Regions from separate parts of the Promicromonospora sp. NPDC052451 genome, predicted to be linked through region 4. Evidence: riboswitches for the same ligand, from Rfam matches in the RefSeq annotation. Region 4 holds a riboswitch; each other region holds the start of a gene.
What was found. A riboswitch is a leader RNA that binds a small molecule or an ion and turns the genes downstream of it on or off. The one in region 4 is predicted to bind thiamine pyrophosphate.
Positions count from the first base shown of each region.

Region 1: another riboswitch for thiamine pyrophosphate. It lies ahead of ACIG47_RS16550 (thiamine ABC transporter substrate binding subunit); the one in region 4 lies ahead of ACIG47_RS24820 (FAD-dependent oxidoreductase).
Region 2: another riboswitch for thiamine pyrophosphate. It lies ahead of thiD (bifunctional hydroxymethylpyrimidine kinase/phosphomethylpyrimidine kinase); the one in region 4 lies ahead of ACIG47_RS24820 (FAD-dependent oxidoreductase).
Region 3: another riboswitch for thiamine pyrophosphate. It lies ahead of thiC (phosphomethylpyrimidine synthase ThiC); the one in region 4 lies ahead of ACIG47_RS24820 (FAD-dependent oxidoreductase).

Region 1 covers NZ_JBIUAP010000009.1:7,747-14,870, forward strand. Annotated here, with positions in the region: gene moaC (cyclic pyranopterin monophosphate synthase MoaC) at 1-79, opposite strand, end outside; gene ACIG47_RS16540 (PAS and ANTAR domain-containing protein) at 204-974, shown strand; gene ACIG47_RS16545 (DUF4235 domain-containing protein) at 963-1,244, opposite strand; TPP riboswitch at 1,282-1,387, shown strand; gene ACIG47_RS16550 (thiamine ABC transporter substrate binding subunit) at 1,382-2,470, shown strand; gene ACIG47_RS16555 (ABC transporter permease) at 2,473-4,176, shown strand; gene ACIG47_RS16560 (ABC transporter ATP-binding protein) at 4,176-4,892, shown strand; gene ACIG47_RS16565 (response regulator transcription factor) at 4,908-5,555, opposite strand; gene ACIG47_RS16570 (sensor histidine kinase) at 5,555-6,727, opposite strand; gene ACIG47_RS16575 (DUF6069 family protein) at 6,893-7,124, shown strand, end outside.
Region 2 covers NZ_JBIUAP010000014.1:101,621-108,744, reverse strand. Annotated here, with positions in the region: gene ACIG47_RS21825 (hypothetical protein) at 1-1,512, shown strand, start outside; TPP riboswitch at 1,538-1,635, shown strand; gene thiD (bifunctional hydroxymethylpyrimidine kinase/phosphomethylpyrimidine kinase) at 1,625-2,560, shown strand; gene dxr (1-deoxy-D-xylulose-5-phosphate reductoisomerase) at 2,547-3,716, opposite strand; gene ACIG47_RS21810 (RyR domain-containing protein) at 3,749-5,548, opposite strand; gene ACIG47_RS21805 (hypothetical protein) at 5,683-7,124, shown strand, end outside.
Region 3 covers NZ_JBIUAP010000013.1:121,170-128,293, forward strand. Annotated here, with positions in the region: gene ACIG47_RS21020 (MaoC family dehydratase N-terminal domain-containing protein) at 1-12, shown strand, start outside; gene ACIG47_RS21025 (MaoC family dehydratase) at 9-431, shown strand; gene ACIG47_RS21030 (N-acetylmuramoyl-L-alanine amidase) at 545-2,803, shown strand; gene ACIG47_RS21035 (C39 family peptidase) at 2,882-4,222, opposite strand; TPP riboswitch at 4,359-4,464, shown strand; gene thiC (phosphomethylpyrimidine synthase ThiC) at 4,462-6,216, shown strand; gene ACIG47_RS21045 (LacI family DNA-binding transcriptional regulator) at 6,295-7,124, opposite strand, start outside.
Region 4 covers NZ_JBIUAP010000020.1:16,983-24,106, forward strand. Annotated here, with positions in the region: gene thiS (sulfur carrier protein ThiS) at 1-68, opposite strand, end outside; gene ACIG47_RS24820 (FAD-dependent oxidoreductase) at 65-1,300, opposite strand; TPP riboswitch at 1,292-1,395, opposite strand; gene thiE (thiamine phosphate synthase) at 1,434-2,087, shown strand; gene ACIG47_RS24830 (CBS domain-containing protein) at 2,179-2,610, shown strand; gene ACIG47_RS24835 (DNA topoisomerase IB) at 2,646-3,617, shown strand; gene ACIG47_RS24840 (hypothetical protein) at 3,609-3,896, opposite strand; gene ACIG47_RS24845 (hypothetical protein) at 4,100-4,249, shown strand; gene ACIG47_RS24850 (hypothetical protein) at 4,296-5,378, shown strand; gene ACIG47_RS24855 (hypothetical protein) at 5,452-6,336, shown strand; gene ACIG47_RS24860 (CDGSH iron-sulfur domain-containing protein) at 6,338-6,844, opposite strand; gene ACIG47_RS24865 (iron-containing redox enzyme family protein) at 6,906-7,124, shown strand, end outside.

The DNA.
Region 1 (7,124 bases), on a different contig from region 4:
CGGAACGGACCGTCGGCTGCTTGGCGGTGACGTCGACCATGCGGGCCTGGCCGCGGTCGTCCAGATGCGTGAAGCTCACGGGACCAGGGTGCCACGAGCGCTCCGGTGCCCGTTCGGCTGTCCGAAGTATCCGAACTGTTCTAAGGTGGTTGGTCTCGGAGTCATGAAGCGGCTCCAGGTCCCCTCGGATCTGGGAGGTTCACATGTCCCCCGACAAGAAGCACGGTCTCGCCCTCGTGGACGGCGGCGACGTCCCGTCCGCCATGCCACGGGTCGCGCCCGGCGAGCTGGCGGACGCCCTCGGCATCGGGACCAACCTGCTGATCGGCCGGTACCGCGTAGGCCTGGCAACCGGCGACTGGTGGTGGTCCGACGAGGTCTACACCATGCACGGCTGGCGGCGGCACGAGGTGGAACCCGGCCTCGACGCGCTACGTTCCCGCAAGCACCCTGACGACCGCCTCCGGGTGGTGCGCGCCGCCAGCGAGGCCCTGCGGGTCGGCCGGCCGTTCGCCTGCGCCCACCGCATCGTCGACAAGAACGGGCGCACGCGATCGGTCGTGGTCATCGGCCAGGGGCAACGTCGAGAATCCGGCGGAGGTCCCGAGGTGGCGGGCTACGTGCTGGACGTGACGCCGGTCCAGAAGGAAGCGCTGAACCGCCGCTCGGCCGGGGCGGTCCAGCGCGCGTTCGTCAGCCAGGCGGCGATCGAGCAGGTCAAGGGCGTCATCGTCGCGGTACGCGGAGTGGACGAGGCGACCGCCGACGCGACCCTGCGCGAGGTCGCCGCCACCGTCGGCGTGCCCCTGCGTCTCGCGGCGGACCAGGTCATGGCCGCGCTCCGCGCCGACGACGAGAAGGCGGGGGTGACGCAGGCCGCGCTGACGCGCGCGCTCGACGCCGTCCAGCCGGTGGGGCGGCCGCGGAGCCATGACGCGCTGCTGACCCGGCGGCCGCGCCGGTCACACCGCTGAGCGACGCGCCGCGATACGCAGTGCGGCGGTGTGCGCGCCCTTCGCGGCCAGGCGCTTGGCGAACACCGCCGTGCCGGCCGCGACGGCCGCGAACACCGTCGCCTGCACCAGGTCCAGCTCCGGGTCGTCCGGCTTGTTGGGGGCGTCGTTGCCGGTCACACCCTTCCAGATCATGCTGACCGCCTTCTGCGCGACCCAGCCGGCCGCGATAGTCAGGGCGAGGGTGCCGACCTTCTCGGCGAGTGTCTGTTCCGTCTCAATCTGGGCCACCTCTACACCGTAGCCCCCGACGGCGGACTAGGCTGCACGGAAACGACAGGGGAGCGCCCCGACGGCGCTGAGAGTGCGGAGAACCGCAGACCCTTGAACCTGATCCGGTTCACACCGGCGGAGGAAGTCGAGGCACGATGTTGCGTCTTTCCGGTGCCCCCAGGGGCGCCTTCCACAGCGGTACGGTCGGCGGCGCGGTCGCCGTGGCACTCCTGGTCGCCGGCTGCGCCGGCGGTTCGGGCGGTACCGGCTCCGAGGACACCACGTCGGCAGGCGCGGCGTCGGGCACCGTGACGCTGGTGACCCACGACTCGTGGGCGCTGGACGAGAAGCTGGTGGACCGGTTCGAGCAGGAGTCGGGCCTGACCGTCGAGGTCAGTGCGGCGGGCGACGCCGGGACGCTCGTGAACCAGCTGGTGCTGACCAAGGACGCGCCGCTGGGCGACGTCGTGTTCGGCATCGACAACACGTTCGCCTCCCGCGCGCTGGAGGCCGGGGTGGTCGAGGAGTACACGCCGGAGGGCCTGCCCGAGGGCGTCGAGCAGGTGGGCGGTGCGCTCACACCGGTCGACCAGGGCGACGTGTGCGTGAACGCCGACGAGGCGTGGTTCGAGGAGTCGGGCCTGGAGGTGCCGAAGACCCTGGAGGACCTCGCCGACCCCGAATACAAGGACCTGCTCGTGGTGACCAACCCGGCGACGTCGTCCCCGGGGCTCGCGTTCCTGCTGGCGACGATCGGCGCGTTCGGCGAGGACGGGTTCGAGGACTACTGGGCGTCGCTCGTGGACAACGGCGTCAAGGTCGCCGACTCGTGGGAGGACGCCTACTACGTGGACTTCTCCGGGGCGGGCGAGGGCGGTGAGCGGCCGCTGGCGCTGTCGTACGCGACGTCGCCCGCGTTCACCGTGACCGAGGACGGCGCCGCGTCGACCACCAGCGCGCTGCTGGACACCTGCTTCCGGCAGGTCGAGTACGCGGGCGTGCTGGCCGGCTCCGACAACCCCGAGGGCGCCCGCGCCCTGGTGGACTTCCTGCTCACCGAGGACGTGCAGGCCGCCCTGCCGGAGTCGATGTACATGTACCCGGCCGATGCCTCGGTGGAGCTCCCCGCCGACTGGCAGAAGTTCGCGCCGCAGGCCGAGGCACCGTTCGAGGTGGACCCCGCCGACGTGAGCGAGCACCGCGACGAGTGGATCGAACGGTGGACCGAGACGGTCGTGGGCTGAGCCTGAGCCGGACGCCGACGGACCGGCCCCGGCGCGGCCCGCGGCTCGCACCGTTCCTGTGGGGAGCGGCGGTCGCCGTCCCCCTGGCCTTCCTCGGCGTCTTCTTCGCGTGGCCGGTGGTCGCGCTCGTCGTGCGGGGCTTCGTGCCCGACGGCGCGCTCGACCTCACCGGCTTCGCCGAGGTGTTGTCCCGGCCGCGCACCTGGCGGCTCGTGGGGCTCACGCTCACCCAGGCGGTGCTCGGCACGGTGTTCTCGGTGCTGCTCGGCCTGCCGCTCGCCTACCTCCTGTACCGGCGGGCGTTCCCCGGGCGCACCCTGGCGCGCGGGCTGGTGACGGTGCCGTTCGTGCTGCCGGCCGTCGTGGTCGGCGTCGCGTTCCGCGCGCTGTTCGCGCCCAGCGGCACCCTCGGGTTCCTCGGGCTCGAGGAGTCGCTCGCCGGGATCGTCGTCGCGCTCGTCTTCTTCAACGTGTCGGTGGTGGTGCGCACCGTGGGCGGGCTGTGGGAACGGCTCGACCCCCGCGCCGAGGAGGCCGCGGCCTCGCTCGGCGCGGGACCCGCCCGGGTGTTCCGCACCGTCACCCTGCCCTCGCTCGCGCCCGCGATCACGTCCGCGGCCTCGGTGGTCTTCCTGTTCTGCGCCACCGCGTTCGGGGTGGTGCTCGTGCTCGGCGGCGTGCGGTACGGGACCATCGAGACCGAGATCTGGACCCGCACCACCCAGTTCCTGGACCTGCAGGCGGCCTCCGTGCTCTCGATCCTGCAGCTCGTGGTCATCTCGGGCGCCCTGGCCGTCTCCGCGCGGGCCCGACGGCGCCGCGAGGCCGCCCTGCACCTCGTCTCGGCGCGCCGGACGGCACGCCCCCTGTCCTGGCGCTCGCCCGCCGACGCCGCCGCGGCGCTCGCGGGCATCGTGATCGTCGCCGGGCTCATCGTGCTGCCCCTGGCCGGCCTGGTGGCCCGCTCGTTCCGCGAGCCCGACGGCTCCTGGGGACCCGGTAACTACCTCGCGCTCGGCACCACCGGCGAGCGCAACGCCCTGGTCGTCACCGTCTGGGAGGCCACGGCCACCTCGCTGCGGATCGCGCTGGCCGCCACGGTGATCGCGCTGGTCGTGGGCGGGCTCGTCGCCCTCGTCGTGTCCCGTCGGCCCCGGTCGGTGGGGGCGCGGCGCGCCGTCGGGACGCTCGACGGCCTGTTCATGCTGCCTCTGGGCGTGTCCGCGGTGACCGTCGGCTTCGGGTTCCTGATCACCATGGACCAGCCGGTGCTCGGCGTCGACCTGCGCACCTCGGGGTTGCTCGTGCCGGTGGCCCAGGCCGTCGTGGCCGTGCCGCTCGTGGTGCGCACCGTGCTGCCGGTGCTGAGGGCCATCGACCCCCGTCTGCGCGAGGTCGCCGCCGTGCTCGGCTCCGGGCCCGGCCGCGTGCTGCGCACCGTGGACCTGCCGATCGCCCTGCGGTCGGTCGGGCTGGCCACCGGGTTCGCGTTCGCGGTGTCGCTCGGCGAGTTCGGCGCCACGTCGTTCCTCGCGCGGCCCGACGGTGCCACCCTGCCGGTCGTGATCTACCGGCTCATCGGGCGGCCCGGGGCGGAGAACTACGGGATGGCGCTCGCGGCGTCCGTGGTGCTGGCCGCGCTGGCCGCGACGGTGATGATGGTGGCGGAGCGACTGCGCGACGACCGCGCGGGAGGGGAGTTCTGATGGCGGGGCTGGAGGTCCGGGACGTCTCTGTCCGGTACGGCGGCACGACGGCCGTGGACGGCGTGACGCTGGCCGTCGAGCCCGGCGAGGTGGTGGCGCTGCTCGGGCCGAGCGGCTGCGGCAAGTCCTCCCTGCTGCGGGCCGTGGCCGGGCTGGAGCCGCTGGCCGGCGGGCACGTGCTGTACGACGGCGCCGACCTCGCCGGGGTGCCCGTGCACCGGCGCCGGTTCGGGCTGATGTTCCAGGACGGACAGCTCTTCCCGCACCGGGACGTGCGGCGGAACGTGGCCTACGGGCTGGAGACCCTGCCCCTGACCCGCCAGGAGCGGGACGAGCGGGTCGCCGCCCTGCTGGACCTCGTGGGGCTCGCCGGGTACGAGCAGCGGTCGGTGCCCACCCTGTCCGGCGGCGAGCAGCAGCGGGTGGCCCTGGCGCGCGCCCTGGCGCCGCGGCCTCGGCTGCTGCTGCTCGACGAGCCGCTGTCGGCGCTCGACCGGCAGCTCCGCGAACGCCTGGCCGGCGAGGTGCGGGCCGCGCTGGTGGAGACCGGGACGACGGCGGTGTTCGTGACGCACGACCACGCCGAGGCCTCCGCGGTGGCCGACCGGGTGGGCGTCATGGACCGGGGCCGGCTGCTCCAGGTGGCGGCGCCCCAGGAGCTGCGCACCGCGCCGGCGTCGGACCGGGTGGCTGAGTTCCTGGGGTTGCGCGGCTGATCCGGCCCGGTCGGGTCAGACCGCGCCGGCCTGCTGGACCAGCAGCGCCACCTGCGTGCGGTTCTCCACGCCGAGCTTGAGCAGCACGTTCGACACGTGCGCCTTCACCGTCGGGACGCTGAGGTAGAGGCGCCGACCGATCTCGGCGTTGGACGAGCCACGCCCGATCTCCAGGGCGACGTCGCGCTCGCGGCCCGTCAGGCGGTCCAGGGCCTGCCGGGCCTCCCGCACCTCGCCGCCCCCGGCGGCGACCGTGTCCATCAGACGGCGGGCGATGTCAGGGGCGAGCACCGGCTCGCCGCCCGCGGCCGCGCGGACCGCTGCGGCGATCCGCGCCGGCGGCATGTCCTTGAGCAGGTAGCCGGCCGCCCCGGCGCGCAGCGCACCCGCCACCTCGGTGTCGGTGTCGAACGTGGTGAGCACGACGACGGCGGGCGGTGACGGCCGGGCGCGCACCCGCCGGGTGGCCTCGATGCCGTCGACGCCGGGCATCCGCAGGTCCATCAGCACCACGTCGGCCGCGTGCGCATCGAGCACCTGCGCCACGTCCCCGCCGTCGGCGGCCTCACCGACCACGCGGATCCCCTCGGCGCCGTCGAGCATGAGGCGCAGGCCCGCGCGCACGAGGGCATCGTCGTCGACGATCACGAGGCGGGTCTCCATCAGGCCCACGGTATCCGTGCCTCCAGGACGAAACCAGCAGGTGAGCGGCCTGCGTCGAGCGTGCCGTCCAGGAGCTCGACGCGTTCGCGCAGGCCGACCAGCCCGGTGCCGGGCGCGCTGGTCGCAGGACGTGCGGGGCCGTCGTCGGCCACGACCACCCGGACCTCGTCCGCACGGGTGGCCACCGTGACACGGACGGCTGCGCCCGGCGCGTGACGTCGGGCATTGGTGAGGCCCTCCTGGACCACACGGTAGGCGGCCGTCGCGACCGGAGGTGACGGCTCGTCGCCGCGCCCGGCGGCCGATCGGTCGTCGGTCTGGTCCAGCACCACGGTGGCGCCCACGGAGCGGGCCGCGTCCACGAGCCCGGGGATGTCGTGGAGCGTGGGCGGCGGGGCGAGCTGATCCACGCCGCCGCGCAGGAGGCGCACCAGCCGGCGCAGGTCCTCCAGGGCCTCGGCGGCGCCGGTGCGCACCCGCCCGGCCGCCGCCGCGAGCTGGTCCGGGGGAGCGTCCGGCCGGTACTCGACGGCGCCCGCGGTCGCGGCCAGCAGGGACAGCCGGTGCCCGAGCGCGTCGTGCATCTCGGCGGCGATCCGGTTGCGCTCGCCGGACCGGGCGGCCTCCAGCGCCTGCTCCCGGTCGGCCTCGGCGCGGTGGGCGCGGGCCCGCAGGTCGGCCAGGAGCTGGGCGCGGGCCTGCAGGTAGGCGCCCCAGCCCAGGAGCGCGGCGTGGACGGCGGCGTCGCACAGGAGCCACCAGCCGTAGGGGAACGCCGGCGGTCGCCACAGGCCCTGCGCCGCGTGCGCCGCGGCGCTCGCCGCCGCCACGAGGACCGCGGTGCGCAGGGGCGACCACCGGGCGATCTGCAGCACCCCGGACGTCGCGGCCGGCGTGGCGCCCGGCGAGAGCACCGACAGCGCCGCCAGGACGAGCGCGGCGGGCACCGAGCGGCGGGCCCACATCAGCGGCAGCAGTGCCAGCGAGGCCACAGCGACCGCCAGGTCCAGGAGACGCAGGGGCAGCGCGTCGCCCCCGCTCGCCTGGCGGGAGAGCACCGTGGTGAGGGTCAGCACCCCGAGCAGCACCATGGCCAGAGCCACGGAACGGCGCGAGGAACGCGCGTGCTCGGCGTCGTCGGGCGGGAAGTTCCGCGGATCACCAGTCGTCATGCCGGCGACACTACGGACGCGCCCCGGCGTCGGACACCGACCTTGGTCGGGGATTCCGCTACCGAAGGGTGACCCGGCTCGGTACCCCGGTCGGATGCCCCGGTCGTGGTCGCGTCGGGAGGCTGTGACCAGGCGCGACGGACGTGCCGAGAAGGAGAAGGACGCATGGCCGAGAACCTGGTGACCCGTAGCCCGTGGCCCGCCTGGGCGGTGCCGCTCGCCGCCGCCGTCGCCGCCGTGGCGGTCTGGCTCGTCGGCGCGGCGCTCGGCGTCGACCCGCAGGCGCGGGCCGGGGCGAGCACCCAGCCGGTGACCGTCGTCGCCGCGGCGGTGGCCGCGCTCGTGGCCGGCCTCGCCGGCTGGGGCGTACGGGCGGTCATCGCGCGCCTGACCAAGG
Region 2 (7,124 bases), on a different contig from region 4:
GAGCTGCGCTCCTACCGGATGCACCTGACGGAGCTGCACCGCAACCTCGGCGCGCGGTGGCTCACGCTGGACCGGCTCAAGACCGTCTACATCTACCCGTTCGGGCTGCGGGACGTGAGCCCGGCCGCCGCCGTTGCGGCGATCCGCGGCATCGCCGACCGCGACGAACGCCCCTGGCTGCTGGGCGTCCGGACCGTCGCGACACGCGCCCGCCTCAAGATGGACGACGTCTGGGCGAGCGTCGACCGTGCCGCCCGCCCGTACGGCGGGGCCTCGCTGTCCATGCCCGACGTGCGGCTGGAGCAGCCCGACGGCACGCTCATCGCCGAGCTGACCTGCGACGTGCGGTTCACCGAGTTCGGCAACCACTACGTGCGGTTCCGGTACTCGGCGCACGACCAGTCGCCGCAGCAGGTGCGCGACGCCCGGTTCCGGCTGTCCAACCTGCACGCCGACATCCGGGTGCGGTGGATCGCGCCGGACGGCTCGCCGCTCGACGTCGACCACGGCGACGCCCTGCCGCCCGAGCGCCTGTTCGACCTCGCCGACCTGCTCCAGCGCGCCACGGCGGACCTGGTCCGCACGGGGACCGAGATCGCCCAGGGACGGGCGCACGTGGTCACCACCGTCTACGAGGCCAGCCGCGGCACCGGCCCCGCGGCACCCCGGGCGGTCCGCACGCCGGTCGCGATGGGTGACGAGCTGCTCGCCGCGTTCGGCTCGCAGGTGCTGCTCCAGCCGGTCTCGTACGGCACCGCGACGCTGTGCGACTGGACCCTGCGCCAGCGCAACCCGGTGCTCCTGGAAGGAGTGCGGCACCTGGGTGACGTCGTGGCGGTGACCACCAACTCCACGACGGTCGCGCTGGTCGGCGCGGCGCACTTCAAGATCTCCCAGTACGGCTCGCTGGCCGAGTTCGTCGCGAGCCTCAACGGGCTGTTCAGCGCCTGGAACGCCACGCTGGCCGACCACCTGCGGATCGTCGCGGCCATGCTCGCCGACCACGACGTGAACAACGGCGCCGACCTGGCCGAGCGCAAGGAACGGCTGACCCGCGAGCAGCTGCGCCTGCACGAGTTCGCCTCGGAGGTGCGCACCACGCTGACCACCATCACCTCACCCACGTTCCTGGCCTCCGCCCTGGAGTCCCGGATGCTCAACCAGCTCCTGCACGCCTCGCACTTCGAGCAGCAGGCCGCGGTGGTCACCGAACGGCTGCGCGAGCTGCTCCAGGAACCCATCGCCACGCGGCTCGCCGCCCTCGAGCGTCTGCACGGCGACCGCGAGCGCGCCGAGGAGGCGAGGCGGGAGCGCAGCAGGCGCCGGCTCATGGACGGCACCCTGTCGGCCATCACGGTGTTCGCCGGCGTCTACGCGCTGATCGGGACGGTCCAGGTGGCCCTGGACGCGGCGCTGATCGACGGCGTCCAGGCGGTCGCGGCCACGGCCCTGGTCACCGTGGGCGCGCTGGTGACGGGCCTGGCGGTCTTCAACTGGACGCGCGGTCACTGATCCTTCGATCCGGTCTAGGGTGGGCCCACATGGCGCGGGGCGCCGGGGCACAGCCCGGCTGAGACGTACCCGTGGAACCTGATCTAGGTAGTGCTAGCGAAGGGAACGCCTCATGGGCTCCGTCCTGCCCCCCGACCCCCTGCTCGACGCCGCCGCGCGCACCCGCCCGGCCGGCCACCCCGTGGTGGCGCTGACGATCGCCGGCTCCGACCCGTCGGGCGGTGCCGGGATCCAGGCCGACCTGAAGACGTTCGCCGCCCTGGGCGGCTACGGCTGCGCGGTGCTCACGGGCCTGACCGCGCAGTCCACGACGGGCGTGACCCGGGTGCTGCCCGTCCCGGCCGACATGGTCACCGCACAGCTCGCCACCCTGTTCGCCGACGTCGCCGTGGACGCGGTGAAGATCGGCATGACGACGGACGCCGAGGTCGCCCGCGCGATCGCCGCCGCCCTGCGCGACCTACGGGCCGGTGCGCGGCCGCCGTTCGTGGTGCTCGACCCGGTCATGGTCGCGACGTCGGGCGACCGGCTGCTGGCGCGCGAGGCCGAGACGGTGCTCCGCGAGGAGCTGCTGCCCCTGTCCGACCTCGTGACGCCGAACCTGCCCGAGGCGGCCGTGCTGCTCGGCACCGACCCCGCCCGGGACGCCGCCGAGGCCGCGGACCAGGCCCGCGCGCTGCTGGGCCTCGGCGCACGGTTCGCCCTGGTCAAGGGCGGGCACCTCACGTCCGCGGAGGCGGTGGACCATCTCGCGGGCCCGGGGCTCGGGGCGGGAGCCGGCGGCGTCGTGGCGCTCGCCGCGCCCCGGGTCGCGACGCGCAACACCCACGGCACGGGCTGCACGCTGAGCTCGGCGTGCGCCGTGCTGCGACCCGTGCACGACGGCTGGGAGCCCGCGGTGCGCGCGGCGAAGACCTACCTCACGGGGGCGCTGCGCGCGGCGGACGACCTCGTGGTGGGGGGCACCGGGACGGCGGCCGGGCCGTGGCGCGGCCACGGCCCCGTCCACCACGGCTTTGCCACCGTCTTGTCACCTACGCCGTCTTGAGGATCTCCGCGGCCCGCGCCCGGGCCCAGGCGTCGGCCTCCAGCACACCTTCGACCGACCCCGGATCGCCCGCGCCCGTCGCCGCGTGCGCCTCGACGACGGCGGCGACCGTGTCGACGATGTCGAGGAACCCGATGGTGCCGTCGTGGAAGGCGTCCACACAGACCTCGTTCGCCGCGTTGTAGACCGCGGGGAACGTCCCGCCGGCCTCACCGACCTGTCGTGCCAGGCGGACGGCGGGGAAGGCGTCGTCGTCCAGCGGCGCGAACTCCCAGGTGGCGGCCTGCGTCCAGTCGATCCCCACGTCGACGTCGGGCAGGCGGTCGGGCCAGGACAGGCCGAGGGCGATGGGCACGAGCATCCGCGGCGGGCCGGCCTGCGCGATGGTGGACCCGTCCACGAACTCGACCATGGAGTGGATCTCCTGCTGCGGGTGCACCACCACGTCGATCGCGCTGAACGGGAGGTCGAACAGCAGGTGCGCCTCGATGACCTCCAGGCCCTTGTTCACCAGGGTCGCGGAGTTGGTGGTGACCACGCGCCCCATCGCGAAGTTGGGGTGCCGCAGGGCCTGCGCGGGCGTGACCTCGCGCAGCTCGTCGCGGGTGCGTCCCCGGAAGGGCCCGCCGCTCGCGGTCACCACGAGCTTGCGCACCTCGGGCGCCGACCCCGAGCGCAGTGCCTGGGCGATGGCCGAGTGCTCCGAGTCCACGGGCACGATCTGGCCCTCGTACCGCACGGCCGCCGTGACCAGCGCGCCGCCCACCACCAGCGACTCCTTGTTCGCGAGCGCCAGCGTCGATCCGGCCTCCAGCGCGGCGAGCGTGGGCCGCAGTCCGACCGAGCCCGTGATGCCGTTGAGCACGACGTCGCTGCCGCGGCCGGCCAGCTCGGTGGCGGCGCCGGGCCCGGCGAGCACCTCGACGCCGTCGGCCCCCGCCTCGGCGAGCAGGGCGGTCAGCGCGGGGCGGGCGGCGTCGTCGGCCACGGCGACGGCGCGGACGCCGAGGGCGGCCGCCTGGCGCGCGAGGAGCGGCAGGTCCGTGCCGCCGGCGGACAGCGCGTCCACGCGGAACCGGTCGGGGTTGCGCCCGATGACGTCGACGGCCTGGGTGCCGATGGAGCCGGTGGAGCCGAGGAGGGTGACGCTTCGCATGGGGCCATCCTGTCAGGCCCGGCGGGCGGGTCTCAGCCCTCCCCGGGCTGCCCCGCCCGCCCGCGGCCGAACATGCGCCACCCGCGGACGACGCCGCGCGGGTCGGGGACGGGGGCGCCGTCGGCCTCCCAGCCGGCGTCGCCGTCGAGCGGCACCACGTGCAGCCCGAAGTCCGCGAGGATCACGGGGATGGCACGGATCGCCGCGCGGTCCTTCTCCCGGTCCGCCTCGGACAGCTCGTCCCAGGGGCGCAGGTCGGGGTGCAGGCGGCGGGCGTCGTCCCGCTGCGGCCCGTAGGTCCAGCCCGCGGCCACCTTCTCGGCCGTCCAGCGGTCGTGCTCGTCCACGGCCCGCGCGTCCACGACGGGTTCCGGGATGCGACCGTGCTCGGTGCCGCGGGCGGGCGCGACCGTGCAGCCCATCTGGCGCAGCCGGTCCGGGATGGCCCGCACCTGGGCGCGGTTGGCGGCGCGCAGGTCGTCGGACAGCTCGGCCCAGGAGACCATGGCCGGCGTGCTCTCCCAGGCCACGCCGGCCGCGCGCTGGTTGCGCAGGTAGGTCAGGTGCGCCGAGACGGCCATGAGGTCGTAGACGTCGTCGTGCACCAGCGCGCCGGGTGCCGTCGCGCGGCGCAGCAGCGTGCCCGGCTCGACCACGTCGAGCCGTCCCCCGAGGTCGTCGAGGATGGCGCCGTCGTGCGTGCCGAACAGGCCGCCCAGCCCGGCGAGGCGGTTGAGGCGCAGCACGACGGCGCCCTCGCTCGCCCGCCACAGGTCGCTGTCCCGCAGTGCCTCGCGCAGGGCGTCGCCGTCGTCGTCGTGGCAGACGTAGATCCGCGCCGGGACGCCGATCGCGCGGACATCGGCGAACGTCTCGACCGGGACCAGCCGGCAGGCCGCGCGGACGGCGGGCCAGCGGGCGTGCAGCGCGCGGGCGGCGTCGTGCGCGCCGGGCCCCACCAGGGTGACCGTGAGCGGTTCGCCGCCCGAGGCGATCTCGACGCTCCGCAGCCGCGCGAACGCGACCACGAGCGCACGGCCGAACGTGCCGTGCCCGACCACCGAGACGTGCGGCGCGTCCCCGCGCACCACGAGCCGGTCGCGGCGGGCCAGGGAGCGGGCGACCAGCTCGCCGAGCGTGAAGAAGTCGACGCCGGGCTGGGGGTGGCTCAGGTGCCGCGCCTGGAGAGCCAGGGCGAGCTCGGGGTCGCTGACGTGCGCGTTGAGCCGCAGGCCGGGCAGGTCGGGGTTCCGGTCCACGCGGTTGGCGACGGCCACGGTGAGCACGTTGACGCCGGGCTCGTCGTCCTCGGCCTCGCAGGCGTACAGGACCGCGGCGCCGGCCACCCCCGCGTCGCGCAGGGAGTCGGCGTCGCCCGTCGCGGTCCGCACCACCAGGGCGCCCCGTGCCGCGAGGGCCTCGGCGATGAGGTCGGCGGCGGGCGTGCGGCCCACCACGATCGCGTGCCCGCGCATCCGGCGCGTCCGCATCAGCGCGAACTGGTCGGCGAACAGCGAGCGCACGGCCTCGAACACGGCGTAGCCGGTGGCGACCGGGGCCAGGAAGCGGGCGGCCTGGAGCTGCCAGGGCAGGTCGCCGCCGTCGTTGGTGGCCTCGGCGCCGAGCACGAAGAGCTGGACGGAGTAGTAGACGACGTCCCAGCCCGTGGTGCCCCAGGCGAAGCCGGGGTCGGTCCGGTAGACCGCGAAGCCCCACAGCCCCAGGCCGAACGCGACGCCGAACAGCCCCGTGAAGCCCGCGCGCACCCAGGAGCGGCGCATCCGCAGCCGCCGGGTACCGCCGCTCGGACGGACGAGCTCAGGTGCCGCCATCTCCCGCCTCCCTCAGCCGACCGTGCATTTCACCACGAAAGTGGCTACGGTCACGACCTGCGGCGACACTACACACCGGGGAGGTCTTTCCACCGGTCCACGACCTTCGCCGTGGAAGGGCCGCGGGGTCGAGGATGTCCGAACGGCGAGCTCGCTCCCTGTTTCCCGCCCACCGGGCGCACGCGGCACCGCGCACCGACCGGTACGACGCCTTTCTCTCCTACAGCCGTGACTCCGACGGCGAGTTCGCGCCCGCGTTCCACGCACAGCTCCTCGACTTCGACCGCCGCGAGGGCGTGCCGGACCTGAACGTGTTCCTGGACCGGACCGGGCTGGCCAACAACCCGAGCCTCTGGGACTCCATCCAGCGCAAGCTGGAGCGCTCGGACTACCTCATCCTGTTCGCGTCCGAGGGCGCCGCGAGCTCGCACTACGTGGCCAAGGAGGTCGCCTGGTGGCTCGACCACCGCGAGCCCGAGACCCTGCTGGTGGCGCTGACCAGCGGCAAGATCGTCTGGGACCAGACCAGCGGCGAGATCGACACGATCAGCACCACCGCGCTGCCCGCACCGCTGGCGCACCGGATCGACCACGAGCCCAAGTGGACCGACCTGACGCGGCTGCGCCAGCGCCGGTTCTGGCGGCACCACCCGGACCGCGCCACGGCGCTGGCCGAGCTGGTGGCCCCGCTGCGCGGCCCCGACGTCAGCACCGAGGAGATCCTCAGCGCCCACATCGCCCGGCAGAGCTCCGTCGGGCTGCGCAACCGCCTGGTGAGCACTGCCCTCGGGGCCGCCCTGGTGCTGGCCGTCGGCGCGACCGGCGTGGCGGTCCGGGAGGCGACCCGGGCGAACGAGGCCGTCAACGCCAACGCGGCCCACCTGCTCGGGGCGACGTCGCACGTGGTGCACCAGGACGACCCGGCCACCGCACAGCTCCTGGCCGTCGAGGCGGTACGGCGCCTGCGCGACGGGCAGACCCGCACCGCGCTGTTCAACGCGGTCACGGCGAACGAGCCGGCCGACCCCTACCTGCTGCGCACCGTCGACGTACCCGAGGAGACCGAGCTGGCCGACGTCGCGCCGACGAGCACCGGCGTGGTCGGCCGCACCGGCACGGGCGACCTCGTGCGCTGGAACCCCGACGACGGCGCCCCCGAGGTGCTGCGCGGCGACCGCACCCCGTTCGGCACCGTCACCGGCCCCGGGCGCACGGGGCCCGCCGTGGCGGGCAGCGCGGACGGGACGGTGGTCGCGGCCGTCGACGACCTCGGCGTGACGGTGGGCCGGTTCGGCCCGCTGCCCGAGGGCAGCACCAGCCGCCAGACCCACCTCGACCTGCCCGGCGCGACGGCGGTCGCCGTGACCCCCGCCGGCGACACCCTGCTCATCGCGTGGCACGACGCCGCCACCGACCGGGACCGGATCGGCAGCATCAACCTCACCGGCCGGGACCTGGCGGTCCTGGAGTCGGACGACGGCTCGCTGCGCCCCCACGAGCAGCACCTCGCGTTCCGCAGCAAGGTCGGCACGAACCTGTCGGTCACGTCGCTGGCGGTCGGCTCCAGCCGCACCGT
Region 3 (7,124 bases), on a different contig from region 4:
GCGGACGCATGAGCCGCCCCGACCTCGCGACCCTCGCCGTCGGCGACGTGATCGGCACGCGCACGGTCACCTTCGACCGCGCGAACCTCGTCCGCTACGCCGGCGCCAGTGGTGACCTCAACCCGATCCACTGGAACGACTGGTTCGCCCAGGAGGCGGGCCTGCCCGGCGTCATCGCGCACGGCATGCTCACCATGGGCACCGTGGTGGGTTTGGTCGTCGACTGGGCGGGCGACCCGGGCGCCGTCGTCGACTACCAGACGCGCTTCACCAAGCCCGTCGAGGTGCCGAACCCGGGCGTCGCGTCGATCGACGTCACCGGCACGGTCGGTGCGGTCGACGCCGAGGCGGGCACGGTCCGCGTCGACCTCGCCGTCACGGTGGACGGTGCCAAGGTCCTGGGCCGCGCCCAGGCCGTCGTCCGCCTCTGACCCGGGGCGCCCCGGCGCCCGTGTCACGGACTTTTAACCCGCTGCCCCTTCCCGTGCGGGGCCGGATCCGATGTGATTCTCTCGACCGACCTGTCCGACGAGAGGAACCTCGCGTGCCGTCACGACGACGTGTCACAGCCCTGGCCACGCTGGCCGGGGTACTCCTACCGCTCATCCCGCTCTCGGCAGCGGCCGCCCCACCGGGCGGGACGGCGTCGGACGTCGGGACGGTCGCCTGCGCCCCCGTGCTCGCCGCCGGTTCGCTCGACGAGTCGTTCGACGCCGCGGCGTCGGCCACCGGGGTGCCGGCCGACCTGCTCAAGGCCGTCTCCTACCTGGAGTCCCGCTGGGACCAGCACGCCGGCCAGGCGAGCACCGACGGCGGATACGGGGTGTTCAACCTGGCGGGTGACGCCGGCCCGGGCCACGCGCACGGCGACGGCCTGCCCCTGTCGGCCGTCAACGACAAGCCCGGCCCGGCCCGCACGGGCACGTCCGAGCTGGCCCGCGCGGCGGCGCTGACGGGTCTGGACCAGGCCACGCTCCGGTCGGACGCGCAGGCCAACGTGTGCGGTGGTGCGGCGCTGCTCGCCGCCTACCAGGCCCAGGCGGTCCGCGACGGCGCGGCAGAGACGGCCACGAAGACGGCCACGTCGTCCGCAGACCTGGGTGCCTGGGAGGACGCCGTGTCCCGCATGAGCGACGTCGACGGTTTCACGGCGAACGTCTACCGCACGCTGCGCGACGGCGCGGGCACCACGACCCCCGAGGACGGCGCGGTGATCCTCACCGGCAACCCGGACGTCGCCGTCCCGGGAAGCGCCCTGGCGAGCGACCCGCAGGCCGACTGCCCCGCGGACCTCGGGTGCGAGTGGCTCCCGGCGCCGTACGAGAAGGGATCCCCGGACCTGCCGGACGGCACCGGCGACTACGGCAACCACGACCAGGCCGACCGCACCGGGCAGGGTGGCCCGAGCCTCGACTACATCCTGATCCACGACACCGAGACGGCCTATCAGCCCAGCGTGAACCTGGTGCAGGACCCGACCTACCTGGCGTGGAACTACACGCTGCGCTCGTCCGACGGGCACGTGGCCGCACACCTGGACCCGGCCGACGTCGGCTGGCACGCGGGCAACTGGTTCCTCAACATGCACTCGATCGGCCTGGAGCACGAGGGCTGGGCCGGCACGGGCACGTGGTTCACGGAGGCGATGTACCAGTCGTCGGCGGCGCTGGTGCGCCACCTCGCGGCGGAGCACGACATCCCGCTGGACCGGGCGCACGTCATCGGCCACGACCAGGTGCCGGGCATCCTGCCCGGGTACACGAAGAACGTGCACTGGGACCCCGGCCCGTACTGGGACTGGGACCACTACTTCGAGCTGCTGGGCGCGCCGATCGGCGGTGACCTGGAGGCGACCACGGACGTCGAGCCGGGCGACGTCGTCGAGGTGCGCACGGGGTACGCCGACAACGTCAACGTGGTCACGGGCTGCGAGGAGGCGTCGCCGGGGTCCGGCGCCTGCGTCGAGGGTGCGGGCACCAACTTCCGGTACCTGTACCAGGCGCCGTCGGCCGACGCGCCCCTGGCCAAGGACCCGGGCTGGAAGCCGGACGGCGCGAACGGCACCACGTACGCGAGCGACGTGAGCGCGCGCGTGCAGTCCGGGCACAAGCTCGTCGTCGACCGGGTCGAGGGCGAGTGGCTCGGCGTGTGGTGGGCCGGGTCGCTGGCCTGGCTGCACAACCCGGCCGACCGCCCGGTGGTGGTGCCGGCGACGGCGAAGACGGTCACCGTGGCGGGCGACGCGCCGGCGCCGGTCTTCGGCCGGGCCTACCCCGAGGCAGCCGCGTACGAGGCGCACCCGGACGTGCCGGTGCAGCCCGTGACGCCCATCGAGTACACGGTGGGCGTGGGCCAGACCTACGCCGTGGCCGACGACGACGTGCCCTCGGACTACTACCGCGCCACGACGTTCGACGGCTCGGGGCCGGGCGACCGCACGGTGGTCCGGGGGCAGGACGTGTACTACCAGCTCTGGCTCGCGCACCGGCACGTCTTCGTCAAGGCGGCCGACGTCGAGCTCCACGACCCGGTGGTCGCGGACGTGTCGGGACCCTCGATCGAGGGCCGGCCCAGCGTGGGCCGGATCCTGACCGCCGACGCCGGCACCTACCTGCCGCACGACGTCGACGTGGCCTACCGCTGGCTCCGCGACGGTGAGCCGGTGGCCTGGGCGACCGGCAGCCGCTACCTCGTGACCGGCCGGGACCGGGGAGCGGACCTCACGGTCCGCGTCACCGTCTCGGCCCCGGGCCACACCTCGGCGTCCTACACGTCCGACCCGCTCCCGATCCCGCCCCGCTGACCCCTGGCGCCGTTGAGTGCGGGACATTCGCCCTTCCGGCACACGGAAAAGGGCGAACATCCCGCACTCGACGGAGGGCTACCAGTTCGGGGTGAGGCCCGGGACCCTCCGGGGGAGGTCGACGTCCTTCGGGTGGTACACGTAGGTCAGGCCGTCGGTCGAGGTCTGCCAGACGCGCTCGAAGTTCTCCCGCGTGTACACGACCCGCACCGCGTCGTTCGTGGCGCCGTGCGGGTCGTTGAGGATCGGGTCGCCGTCGGCCGTGAACCCGCGCAGCACCACCAGGTGGCCGTCGGTCTCGTACCCGGCCTCCGGCATCTCCTCCGCCGTGAAGTTGATCGAGAGGACCAGCGGGATGCCGGCCGCGACGAACCGCTCGGCCTCGGCGAGGGAGCGCAGCCGGGTCACGAACGACGTCAGCCCGAACCTGTTCGCGTAGGCGGCGTTGAACGGCCAGTTGCCCGCGCCCTCGTAGGCGTAGTCCCAGGTGTTCATCGCGGCGTAGTCGACCTGCGGGTCGCCGTTCGGTGCCTCGATGCCCTCCAGCTCCTCGGGCGGCACCTCGCGCCCGTAGGAGTAGATGACCATCGTGGACGACGTCGGCGAGCACCACACCTGGCCGCCGCCGCCGAACTCGGGGTACTCGCCGCGGTGGATGTTCTGGCTGAACTGCGGCACGTCGAGCACGACCTCGCGGCCCAGCGTGAAGTCGCTGGTGCCGGTGTAGTGCGTGTCGGGCAGGTACTCGTTGGTCATGGTGGTCACGGCGTCCAGCCGCGGGGACACCCGGGCGCCCTCCGGCCGGTACAGGGTGACGCGCGTCTGGAACGCGTGCGGCTCGTGTCCCGACTTCGCGACGTACGTGTCGGTGAACAGGTACGCGTCGTCGTCGGCCTGGCCGTTGACGGAGGTGCGGTGGATGTCGCCCACGCCGCCGTCCGCGGGGGAGAAGTCGTCGCCCGAGGCCCAGCGCCCCATCACGAACCACTTCGTCCACGCCCCGTCGGCCTTGCGCCCGCGGAACTCGATCTCGACCCACGTCCCCGTCGGCGTCCTCGCGTTCCACGAGCTCACCGACTCGTCGACCGGGTACCCGGTCTCGACCACGGGCGACGTCCACCGGCCCGTCTCGTAGCGCACGGCGCCGCCGTCGCCGAACGGGTCGGTGTACTCGACCACCGCACCGCCCCGGCCCAGCACCAGCCCGCCGCGGGCGTCCGCACGCAGGTTGGTGGTCTCACCCGCGCGGAGCTCCCGCACCCCGTCCCACGCGGTGAGCGTGATCCGGTTGTCCGACGCCGCCACGTCCGGTGCCGAGCCCGCGGGCACGGCGCTCGCCGTGATCCCTGCCTGCATCACGAGTGCTCCTGTCGTCGCCAGCGCGAACGCCGTGGTCCGCAACCTTCTCCGTACCGACATGCCTGCCTCCAGGCTTCGGGGCCCACGTCCCGGTGAGCGAGCCGTCGACCTTCTCTATCAGAGCGGACGCGGGCGCAGAAGTGTTTTGGGCACGGCCGAAGAAGACCCGCACGGTGGCACGGTGCTAACGTCGTCCGCGATCCCACGGGTGCCCCGCGCAGGGGCTGAGATCGGGCTGGACGGCCCGGGACCGTTGAACCTGTCCGGTTAACACCGGCGTAGGAAGCAGGAGTCTGATGATGGAGCACACCCCTTCCCGCACGCTCGCGTACGAGCACGGCACCGATCCCGGGCACGACGCCGGCCTGCGGGTGCCGGTCACCGAGATCACGCTGGCGCCGTCCCCCGACGGCAGCCCGAACCCTCCGGTGCGGGTCTACCGCACGCAGGGTCCGGGCTCCGACCCGGTCCGCGGCCTCGGCCCGGCCCGCGAGCCGTGGGTCGTGGCCCGGGGCGACACCGAGGAGTACGACGGCCGCCGCCGGGCCCTGGCTGACGACGGACGCGGCGCGGTGCGTCGCGGCGCCGCGACCCAGGAGTGGCAGGGCGAACGACGTCGCCCGCGCCGGGCGCTGCCCGGCCGGCGGGTGACCCAGATGCACTACGCGCGCCAGGGCGTGGTCACCCCCGAGATGCGGTTCGTCGCCCTGCGCGAGGGCTGCGACGTCGAGCTGGTCCGCAGCGAGGTCGCGGCCGGCCGGGCGATCATCCCGAACAACGTGAACCACCCCGAGTCCGAGCCGATGATCATCGGCAAGGCGTTCCTCGTGAAGGTCAACGCGAACATCGGCAACTCCGCCGTCCACAGCTCGATCGCCCAGGAGGTGGAAAAGCTCGAGTGGGCCACGAAGTGGGGCGCCGACACCGTGATGGACCTGTCCACCGGCGACGACATCCACACGACGCGCGAGTGGCTGCTGCGCAACTCGCCGGTCCCGATCGGCACCGTGCCGATCTACCAGGCGCTGGAGAAGGTGAACGGCGACGCGAGCGCGCTGACCTGGGAGATCTACCGCGACACGGTGATCGAGCAGTGCGAGCAGGGCGTCGACTACATGACGGTGCACGCCGGCGTGCTGCTGCGGTACGTGCCGCTCACGGCGGACCGGGTCACGGGGATCGTGAGCCGCGGCGGCTCGATCATGGCCGGCTGGTGCCTGGCGCACCACCAGGAGAACTTCCTCTACACGCACTTCGACGAGCTGTGCGAGATCTTCGCGGCCTACGACGTGGCGTTCTCCCTCGGTGACGGCCTGCGCCCCGGCTCGCTCGCCGACGCGAACGACGAGGCCCAGTTCGCCGAGCTGGACACGCTCGCCGAGCTCACGAAGCGGGCCTGGACCCACGACGTCCAGGTCATGGTCGAGGGCCCGGGCCACGTCCCGTTCCACCTGGTGCGCGAGAACGTGGAGCGGCAGCAGCAGCTGTGCGACGGCGCCCCGTTCTACACGCTGGGCCCTCTGGTCACCGACGTCGCGCCCGGCTACGACCACATCACGTCCGCCATCGGCGCCACCGAGATCGCCCGGTACGGCACGGCGATGCTCTGCTACGTGACGCCCAAGGAGCACCTCGGCCTGCCGGACCGTGACGACGTGCGCACGGGCGTGGTCACCTACAAGATCGCCGCGCACGCCGCCGACGTCGCCAAGGGACACCCCGGTGCGCGAGACCGGGACGACGCCCTGTCCAAGGCCCGGTTCGAGTTCCGCTGGCGCGACCAGTTCAACCTGTCGCTCGACCCCGAGCTGGCCGAGGCGTACCACGACGAGACGCTGCCGGCCGAGGCGGCGAAGACCGCGCACTTCTGCTCGATGTGCGGACCCAAGTTCTGCTCGATGCGCATCTCGCAGGACATCCGCGACGAGTTCGGCGGGGCGCCCGCCCAGGCCGCGCTCGCGGCCGCGGCGGAGGAGGGCATGGCGGCCAAGTCCGCGCAGTTCCGTGCCGCGGGCGGCGAGGTCTATCTCCCGTCCCCGCAGCTCCGCCCCTGACCCGTCCCCGTTGAGTGCGGGATGTTCGCCCTTTCTCGTGTGCCAGAAGGGCGAACATCCCGCACTCGACGGGGCGTGTTACGGGAGGTCGCTCAGGTCCGGGACCGGGCCCGTCGTGGTGCCCTCCACGAGGGTGACCGGGAGCAGCACCGACTCCGGCTCCTCCCCGGCGAGCAGCGCGACGACGGCCATGCCGAGCGCCCGGCCCTTCTCGACGAGCGGCTGGTGCACGCTGGTGAGCACGTCGGGGGACAGCCACGGCAGGTCGAGCCCGTCGAATCCGGCCACGGACACGTCCTCGGGGACCCGCAGGCCCAGCTCACGCGCCGCGATGACGGCCCCGGCGGCCAGCAGGTCGGAGTGCGCGACGATCGCCGTCGGCCGGTCCCGTGCAGGAGCCCACTCGGACAGGATCTCGGTGGCCGCGTCGCGCCCGTGCTCCACGAGCGACGCCGGCGTCTCCCACGACATGACCGGCTCGATGACGTCGCGCACGCCGGCCAGCCGGTTGCGGGTGGGGGTGCGTTCCGCGGCGGCCAGGCGGTCGGCGTCGACCAGGCCCGACCGCTCGTCCCGCCCGAACGGCAGCGCGATCTCCGCGATCCGCGTGTGCCCCAGCTCGACGAGGTGCCGCACGGCCTCGGCGGCACCGTGCCGGTCGTCGACGCCGACCACGGGCACGCCGGGTACGTCCTGCCCCTCGCCGATCACGACCGGCACGCCTCGGCGCTGCAGCGCCGCGAGGTTCGGGTCGTCCGGCAGCGTCCCCCAGACGAGCACGGCCACGTCCATCGCGGCGGCCTCGACCAGCGGGTCGACGGCGGCGGGCAGCCCCGCCTCGGCGGCGAGCCCCACGGACTGCGCGGTGGCGCCCTGCGGCATGCCGGGGATGAGCAGCACCCCGAGCC
Region 4 (7,124 bases):
TTGACGAGGGCGGTGCCGGGCGAACCAGTGCGGCCGGGGTGGCTCGTCTGGTCGGGGTGGCTGGTCATGCGGTGCCTCCTTCGATGGTGCTGGACACAGGGGTGCGGACCGCCGGGGTGCCGCCTGCCGGGCCGAACCGGAGCGGGTCGGCGTACCGGGCGGCGGCGGCCACCGCGGCCCCGGCCGCCTCCTCGTCCGCCCAGGCGGACGGGGCCGCACCCAGCGCGTGGTCGAGCGCGGCCGCCGTGAGCGGGGCCAGCAGGATGCCGTTGCGGTGGTGGCCGGTGGCCAGGTGGAGGCCGGGGGCGGCCCGGCCCAGCAGCGGCGCGTTGTCGGGGCTGCCGGGGCGCGACCGGGTGGTCGCCTCCAGCAGCACGGCCTCGTCGAGGCCGGGCAGCAGCACGCGGACGTCACGCAGCAGGGCGAAGACGTCGCCGGCCCGGGTCAGGTGGTCGTCGGCGCGCTCGTGGGACGTCGCGCCCACGACCACCTCGCGCGTGCCGTCGGGCCGCACGGGGCGGGGTACCGCGTACACGGGGCGGCCCTGCACCGCGCCGCGCACGACCACCCGGGGTGCCCGGTCGGCGTCCGCGAGCAGGCGCAGCGTCGTGCCCGGCACGGGGCGCGTCGGGGCGCCCGCGTACAGGGTCCCGCTCGCGTGCCCGGCAGCCAGGACCACGGTGCCGGCCGCGTACGTGGTGCCCGCGGCGTCGACCGCGCCGGTCACGGCGCCGTCCGCCCAGGTGAGGGCTGCCGCCGCACGGCGCACGACCGTGCCGCGGGCCGCGACCACGCCCGCGAGCGCCGCGTGCAGGGCCCGCGGGTCCGCGCTGTGGTCCCCCGGCACCCAGGCCGCACCCGCCACCCGGGGCCCCGTCCCCGGTTCACGCTCGCGCGCCGCGGCGGGTGGCAGCTCGGCCGAGCCGAGGCCCCACTGGCGGTGCAGGGCGAGCAGGCGGCGCAGGGCCACCACGTCGTCGGCGTCGTAGGCGAGGGCGAGGGTGCCCGACGTCGTGTCCAGGCCGACGGCGCCGGGCGGCAGGCCGGCCGCGTGCTCGACCGCCGCGGCGTACGCGGGCCACAGGGCGAGCGCCGCGGTGCCCAGCCGGGCCTGCCCCTCCTCGCCGAAGCCGGCCTCCATGACGGGCGCGAGCATGCCCGCGGCGGCGTGGGTGGCACCGTCGCCGGGCGCGGGGTCCAGGACGACCACGCGGGCCCCGGCGTCCAGCGCCCGCCAGGCCGCGGTCAGCCCGACGATGCCCGCGCCGACCACGAGGACGTCGCACGCGCGACTGCTCATGATGCTGCTCCCTTCGCTGGCATGACCCAGATCAGGTTCGACGGTCGGCGCCCTGCGCCCTCTCAGCCCCGTGCGGGGCTCCCGTGCACGCGACCACCTTAACCCCCGTGCGGGGCGGGCCTACACTCGCGCCGTGGACCACCGCACCGACCCGCGCGCCCGCCTGGCCGACGCCCGCCTGTACCTGTGCACCGACGCCCGCGAGGGCACGGGAGACCTGGAACCGTTCCTGCACGCGGCGCTGGAGGGCGGGGTCGACGTGGTGCAGCTGCGGGACAAGTCGCTGGACGTCGCGCGCGAGATCGAGCTGCAGGCGCTCGTCGCGCGCGTGGCGACCGAGCACGGCGCCCTGTGGGCGGTCAACGACCGGGCCGACGTCGCCCGGCTGACCCGCGCGCCGGTGGTGCACATGGGCCAGGGTGACCTGCCGCCGGACGCGGTGCGCACCCTGCTGGGCGACGACCCGGTGCTGGGCCGGTCCACGCACGCCCTCGACGAGGCGCTGGCGGCGGAGGCCGACCCGCGGGTCGACTACTTCTGCGTCGGTCCGCTGTGGGCCACGCCGACCAAGCCGGGCCGCCCCGCCGTGGGCCTGGACCTGCTGCGGGAGGTGGCCGGCCGGGCCCCGGCCACGCCGTGGTTCGCGATCGGCGGGATCGACGCCGAGCGCCTGGACCAGGTGCTGGAGGCCGGGGCCCGGCGCATCGTCGTCGTCCGCGCGATCACGCAGGCCGCCGACCCGCGGGCCGCCGCGGCCGCACTGCGCAGGCGGGTCGAGGCAGCCTGAGGCGCGCGTGCGAGCGAGGGCCCCGCGGGCCATGCTGGAGGGGTCGGTGAAGCAGCCCGCCGTCCACGTCCCCGAGGGATGGAGAACGACGATGGAGAACGACACGACCCGGCAGACGGTCGCCGATGTGATGACCCCCGCACCCACCACCGTCGACGCGACCCAGCCGCTGCGCGAGGCCGCCCGGCTGATGGCCGCCGAGAACGTCGGCGCGCTGGTGGTGACCAGCGACAACACCGCCGTCGGCGTGGTGACCGACCGGGACCTGGTGGTGCGCGGCCTGGCCGAGGGCCACGGCGTGGACGCCCCGGTGCAGCAGGTCGCCAGCGAGAAGGTGGTCACGGTCGGCCACACCGACCCGGTCGAGACCGCGGTCGAGGTGATGCGCTCCGCCGCCGTGCGCCGGGTCCCGGTGCTGGACGGCGACGTGCTGGTGGGCATCGTCTCGATCGGCGACCTCGCCGTGGAGCGCGACCCGTCGTCCGCCCTGGCGGACATCTCGGATGCCGAGCCCAACCGCTGAGCGCGCTCACCCACACCAGCGACTCCGACCCCGGCATCCACCGCCGGCGGCGGGGTCGCGGGTTCTCGTACACGGACCACCGGGGCGCCCGCATCACCGACGCCGCGACGCTGGCCCGCCTCCGTGCGCTCGCCGTGCCGCCGGCATGGACCGACGTGTGGATCTGCGCCGACCCCACCGGTCATCTCCAGGCCACCGGGCGCGACGCCAGGCACCGCAAGCAGTACCTCTACCACCGGCTGTGGCGCGAGCAGCGGGACACCGCGAAGTTCGACGACCTGGTGGAGTTCGGCCGCGCCCTGGTCACGCTGCGCAAGCAGGTCGACGCCGACCTGCGCTCACCGCGGCTGGGCCCGCAGCGGGTGGTCGCGACCGTCGTCCGGCTGCTCGACGAGACCCTGATCCGGGTCGGGAACGACGAGTACGTGCGGTCCGGCGCGTCGTTCGGGCTGACGACCCTGCGTTCCCGGCACGCCGAGGTGCAGGGCGCCGAGATCCGGTTCCGCTTCCGCGGCAAGTCGGGCACCCCGCACGACGTCGTCCTGCACGACCGGCGCGTGGCGAACGTGGTGCGCCGGTGCCAGGAGCTGCCGGGCCAGCGCCTGCTGCAGTACGTGGACGGCGACGAGACCCGCACCGTCGGGTCCCGGGACGTCAACGAGTACCTCGGCCGGGTCATGGGTGACGGGTACACCGCCAAGACGTTCCGGACGTGGGGCGCCAGCGCCCTCGTCCTGGGCCACCTGCGCGGGCTGACGCCGCACACCCGGCAGGAGCACGACGCCCAGCGCGCCGAGGCCGTCCGGATCGCCGCGGCCCACCTGCACAACACCCCGGCGGTGTGCCGCAAGAGCTACGTGCACCCCGTGCTGCTGACCGAGGACCGCGCCGAGCTCGACCGCCTCGTCGAGCGCTCCGGCGCCGCCGCCGCGCGCACGTCACGGTGGATGGACGCCGACGAGCGCGCCCTGCTGAAGGTGCTCACGGCCGCCGGCCGCTCAGCCTGACGAACCCGCCGGGCAGACGGCGTCGAGCGCGCGGTCCAGCGTGTCCGGGGTGAGGCCGGCGGTGCCCACCTGGGTCTGCAGGTTCGCGAGCACCTGGTCGGAGGCCGCCCACAGGGGCACACCGGCCTCGCGGGCCACATCGGTGAGCACGCGCTCGGCGGCGTCCTCGTCGACGCCGCGGACCACGGCGACGACGCTCTTGACCCGCTCGACGGAGACCAGGCCGATGACGACGGCGCGCAGTGCGGGGTCGTCGGGAGAGATGCCGGGTGGGGACATGGGAACCTCCAGATCCAGGAGATCTGGAGCCGCTTCATGACCCCGGGTCCGACCACCGTAGGCCCCTGGCCGCCCACCAGGCAACACCCCGGTCAGCCCGCATGCGCCGGCGCCCGGCCTTTCAGGTGCGAGTGACCACAAACAGGACGAACCTCGGATCAACGGCGGCGCACCCCGCGTCGCCACGACGAAGGAGGTCTCAGATGCCTGCCTGGCTCGTCCTCATCATCATCGGCGTGGTCCTCGTGATCCTGGGGGTCGCGACGGAGATCGGGCAGTTCCTGATCTGGATCGGCGTGGCCGTCCTGGTGGTCAGCCTGATCCTCGGGCTCGCCCGGCGCACCCGGACCTGACCGGTCCCGGATGCGCGTGGCCCGGCGCCGCGTGAGCCTGGCGGTGATGCCCACACCGTCACAGCGCCTCACCACCCTGCTCACCACCCTGCACGCGCACTGGGCGCGCCACCCCCGCTGGGGTCTGGCCGCCAAGGGCGCGCTCGCGGCGTCGCTGGCGTGGGTGGTGGGGGCGCTGGCGCCGGCGCCGTTCTCCGAGCAGCCGTACTACGCGCCGCTCGGGGCGATCATCGCCACCTCGAGCACCGCCGTCCGGTCGGTACGGGACTCCGTGCAGGCGACCGGGGCGGTGCTCGCGGGCGCGGTGCTGGCCCGCGGCGTGGACCTGGCGCTCGGCTCCAGCACGCTGTCGGTGGCCCTCGTGGTGGGGACCGCCCTCCTGTGCTCCGGCTGGCGCGTCTTCGGCGAGATGGGGACGTGGGTGGTGACCTCGGCGTTGTTCGTGCTCATCCTCGGCGGCGCGGAGCAGCTCGAGTACATCACGGTGTTCGCCGGGCTCATCGTCGTGGGCGCGGCGATCGGCACCGGCGTGAACCTGCTGTTCCCGCCCCTGCCGCTCACCCCGTCGGAGGACGCGCTGGACCGCCTGCGCACCGTGCTCGTGGACCAGGTGGAGCTGCTCGCCGACCGGCTCGAACGGGTCGGGCCGCTCGCCGCCGACGAGTGGCAGCAGCGGCGCCGCGACGTCGCACCGACCATCGACCGCTCCCACGACGCCGTGTCCCGGGCCCACGAGGCGATGCGGGTCAACCGGCGAGGTCACCGGTACGGCGGCTGGGCCGCCGCGCAGGCGCGCCGCGCCGAGGCCCTGTGGACCGCCGCCGACGTGGTCGACGACGTGGTGCGGCTCCTGGCCGAGTGGGAACGCGCGGACCGTCAGGACGTCGCACTCGGCCCCGACATGCGCCCCGTCCTGGCCACCACGCTGCGTGCCTACGCGGAGGCCCTGCGCACGCGACCCGACGACGACCACGACGGCGACGCCGCCGACCGGGCCGCCGGGGCCGTCGCCGCGCTGGCCGGCGCGGTGCGCGCGGCCCGGCAGCCGTCCGGGGACGACCTGTTCGTCGCCGGGGCGCTCGTGGTGACCCTGCGGCGCGGCGTGGTGGCGCTCGGCGAGCGGGCGTGACCCCTGGCGCCGGGGCGTGCGCGCCCGGCAGAATGACGGCACCCCGACGACGGGGACCGAGCGGGAGGCAGACATGACCGAGGCCGTGACCCCCCGGGACGAGGTCTCGGCCCACTGGTGGGACCACCGTCCGGTGTTCTCCGTCACCGACCGGGCATCGCGGCTCACGGGGCTCGCCCCCGGCCGGGCACCCGGGCGGGTGACGGCCCGGCTGCTGGCGCCGGCGCTGCTGACCGGCCTCGTCTGGGCGGCCGAGGCGCTCGTGGCCTCCTGGCTGCTGTGCCACGCGACGGCCGGCTCCTGCACGGCGGGCCAGAGCGGCGGCTGGCTGGTGGCGGGCGTGCTCGTGCTCGGTTACCTGGCCGTGCTCGGCACCGTCGGCCTCGCCGAGCACGCGCTCGAGACGTTCGGGCAGCGTCGCGCCGCGTCCCTGTGGTCGTGGGCGCCGCTGCTGGCGGGGGTCGCCCTCGGTGCCGGTGGCGGCGCGGTGGCCCGGGTCGCCGCGGCGGACGACCCGGCCGCGCGGGTCCGGGAGACGCTGGACGGTGTGCCGGGCACGGAGGGCGTGCTGATACCGGCCGTCGTGGGCGCGCTGGCCGCCGGATGGGGACTGACGATCGCGGCCCGGCTCCCGGGCGCGCTGCGCCACGCCCGCGAGCGCCAGGAGACCATCGGACGGCTGCGCCGCGACGGCCTGCGGTACACGGGCCGGCTCCGGCTGGGCGAGGTCCGCCTCTGGCTGCACAGCGACCCCGAGCTCGACGTGACCGTCGCGTACGACACCGCCGCGGGACGCCGCGAGATCGCGGCGCGCATGCGCACCTCGGCGGACCGGGTACCGGTGGACGGCAGCGCCGTCGTGGTGCTCGACGACCTCCGGGGCGCCCTGCACGTCGAGCTCGACCGGGACGCCGGGCCGGTGTTCGCCCCGGAGCAGCGCTACACGCCGTCGGAGTGAGTCAGCTCGGACCGGTGGCCGAACCGTCGTCCGGCCCGGTCGTGCGGAACCCGTTGACCTTGTGCGTGCCGTCGCACCACGGCGCGATGGCCGTGCCACCGCAGCGGCACAGGGCCACTGTCGCGCGGCGGCGCAGCACGGGCTCGCCGTCGGGTCCCAGGATCGTGGCGGGGCCCCGCACCAGCAGCGGCCCGTCGGGGCACGCCGTGACGGTGACGTCGGTCGCGCGCAGCGGGCCCGCGCCGACGGCGGGGCCGGCCGCATCAGCAGGGTCGCCGGTGGGCCGGGTGGTCTCGGTCATGGTGCCGCTCCCGTCGTCGCTCGCGTCGTCCCGGTAGGCCGCGTCCTGCCCCCAACCTAGGAGGACGGGTACCGCTCGCAACCCGGTACCTGCCTGCGGCGGGGCCGGGGCGCGCTTGCGACCGGCGTGGTTCGTGCGCACGATGAGTACGGCGTCGAGCAGGGGCGCGAGCCCCGCGCACGACCAGGAGCCGCAGATGACCGCCACACCGGTACGGGACAGCGCCACCACGACCGACGCCGGTCCGGGACCCCGGCCCGCGGACCGCATGCCGACGCCGCGCCCCCGCGGCCCGGTGAGCACCGCCCTCCTCGCAGTACTCACCGCGGGGCCGCCCAGGACCGGGTCCGGCACGGCGCCGGACCCGGTGCCGGACACGGCGTCGGACACGGAGGCAACCCGGCCGGCGGCCCTGCGCCGCGCCGTCGCCGACGCCCTCGCGCCGGAGCCCGACGTGCTGGGCGACGCGGACCTGCAGCTCGCGCTC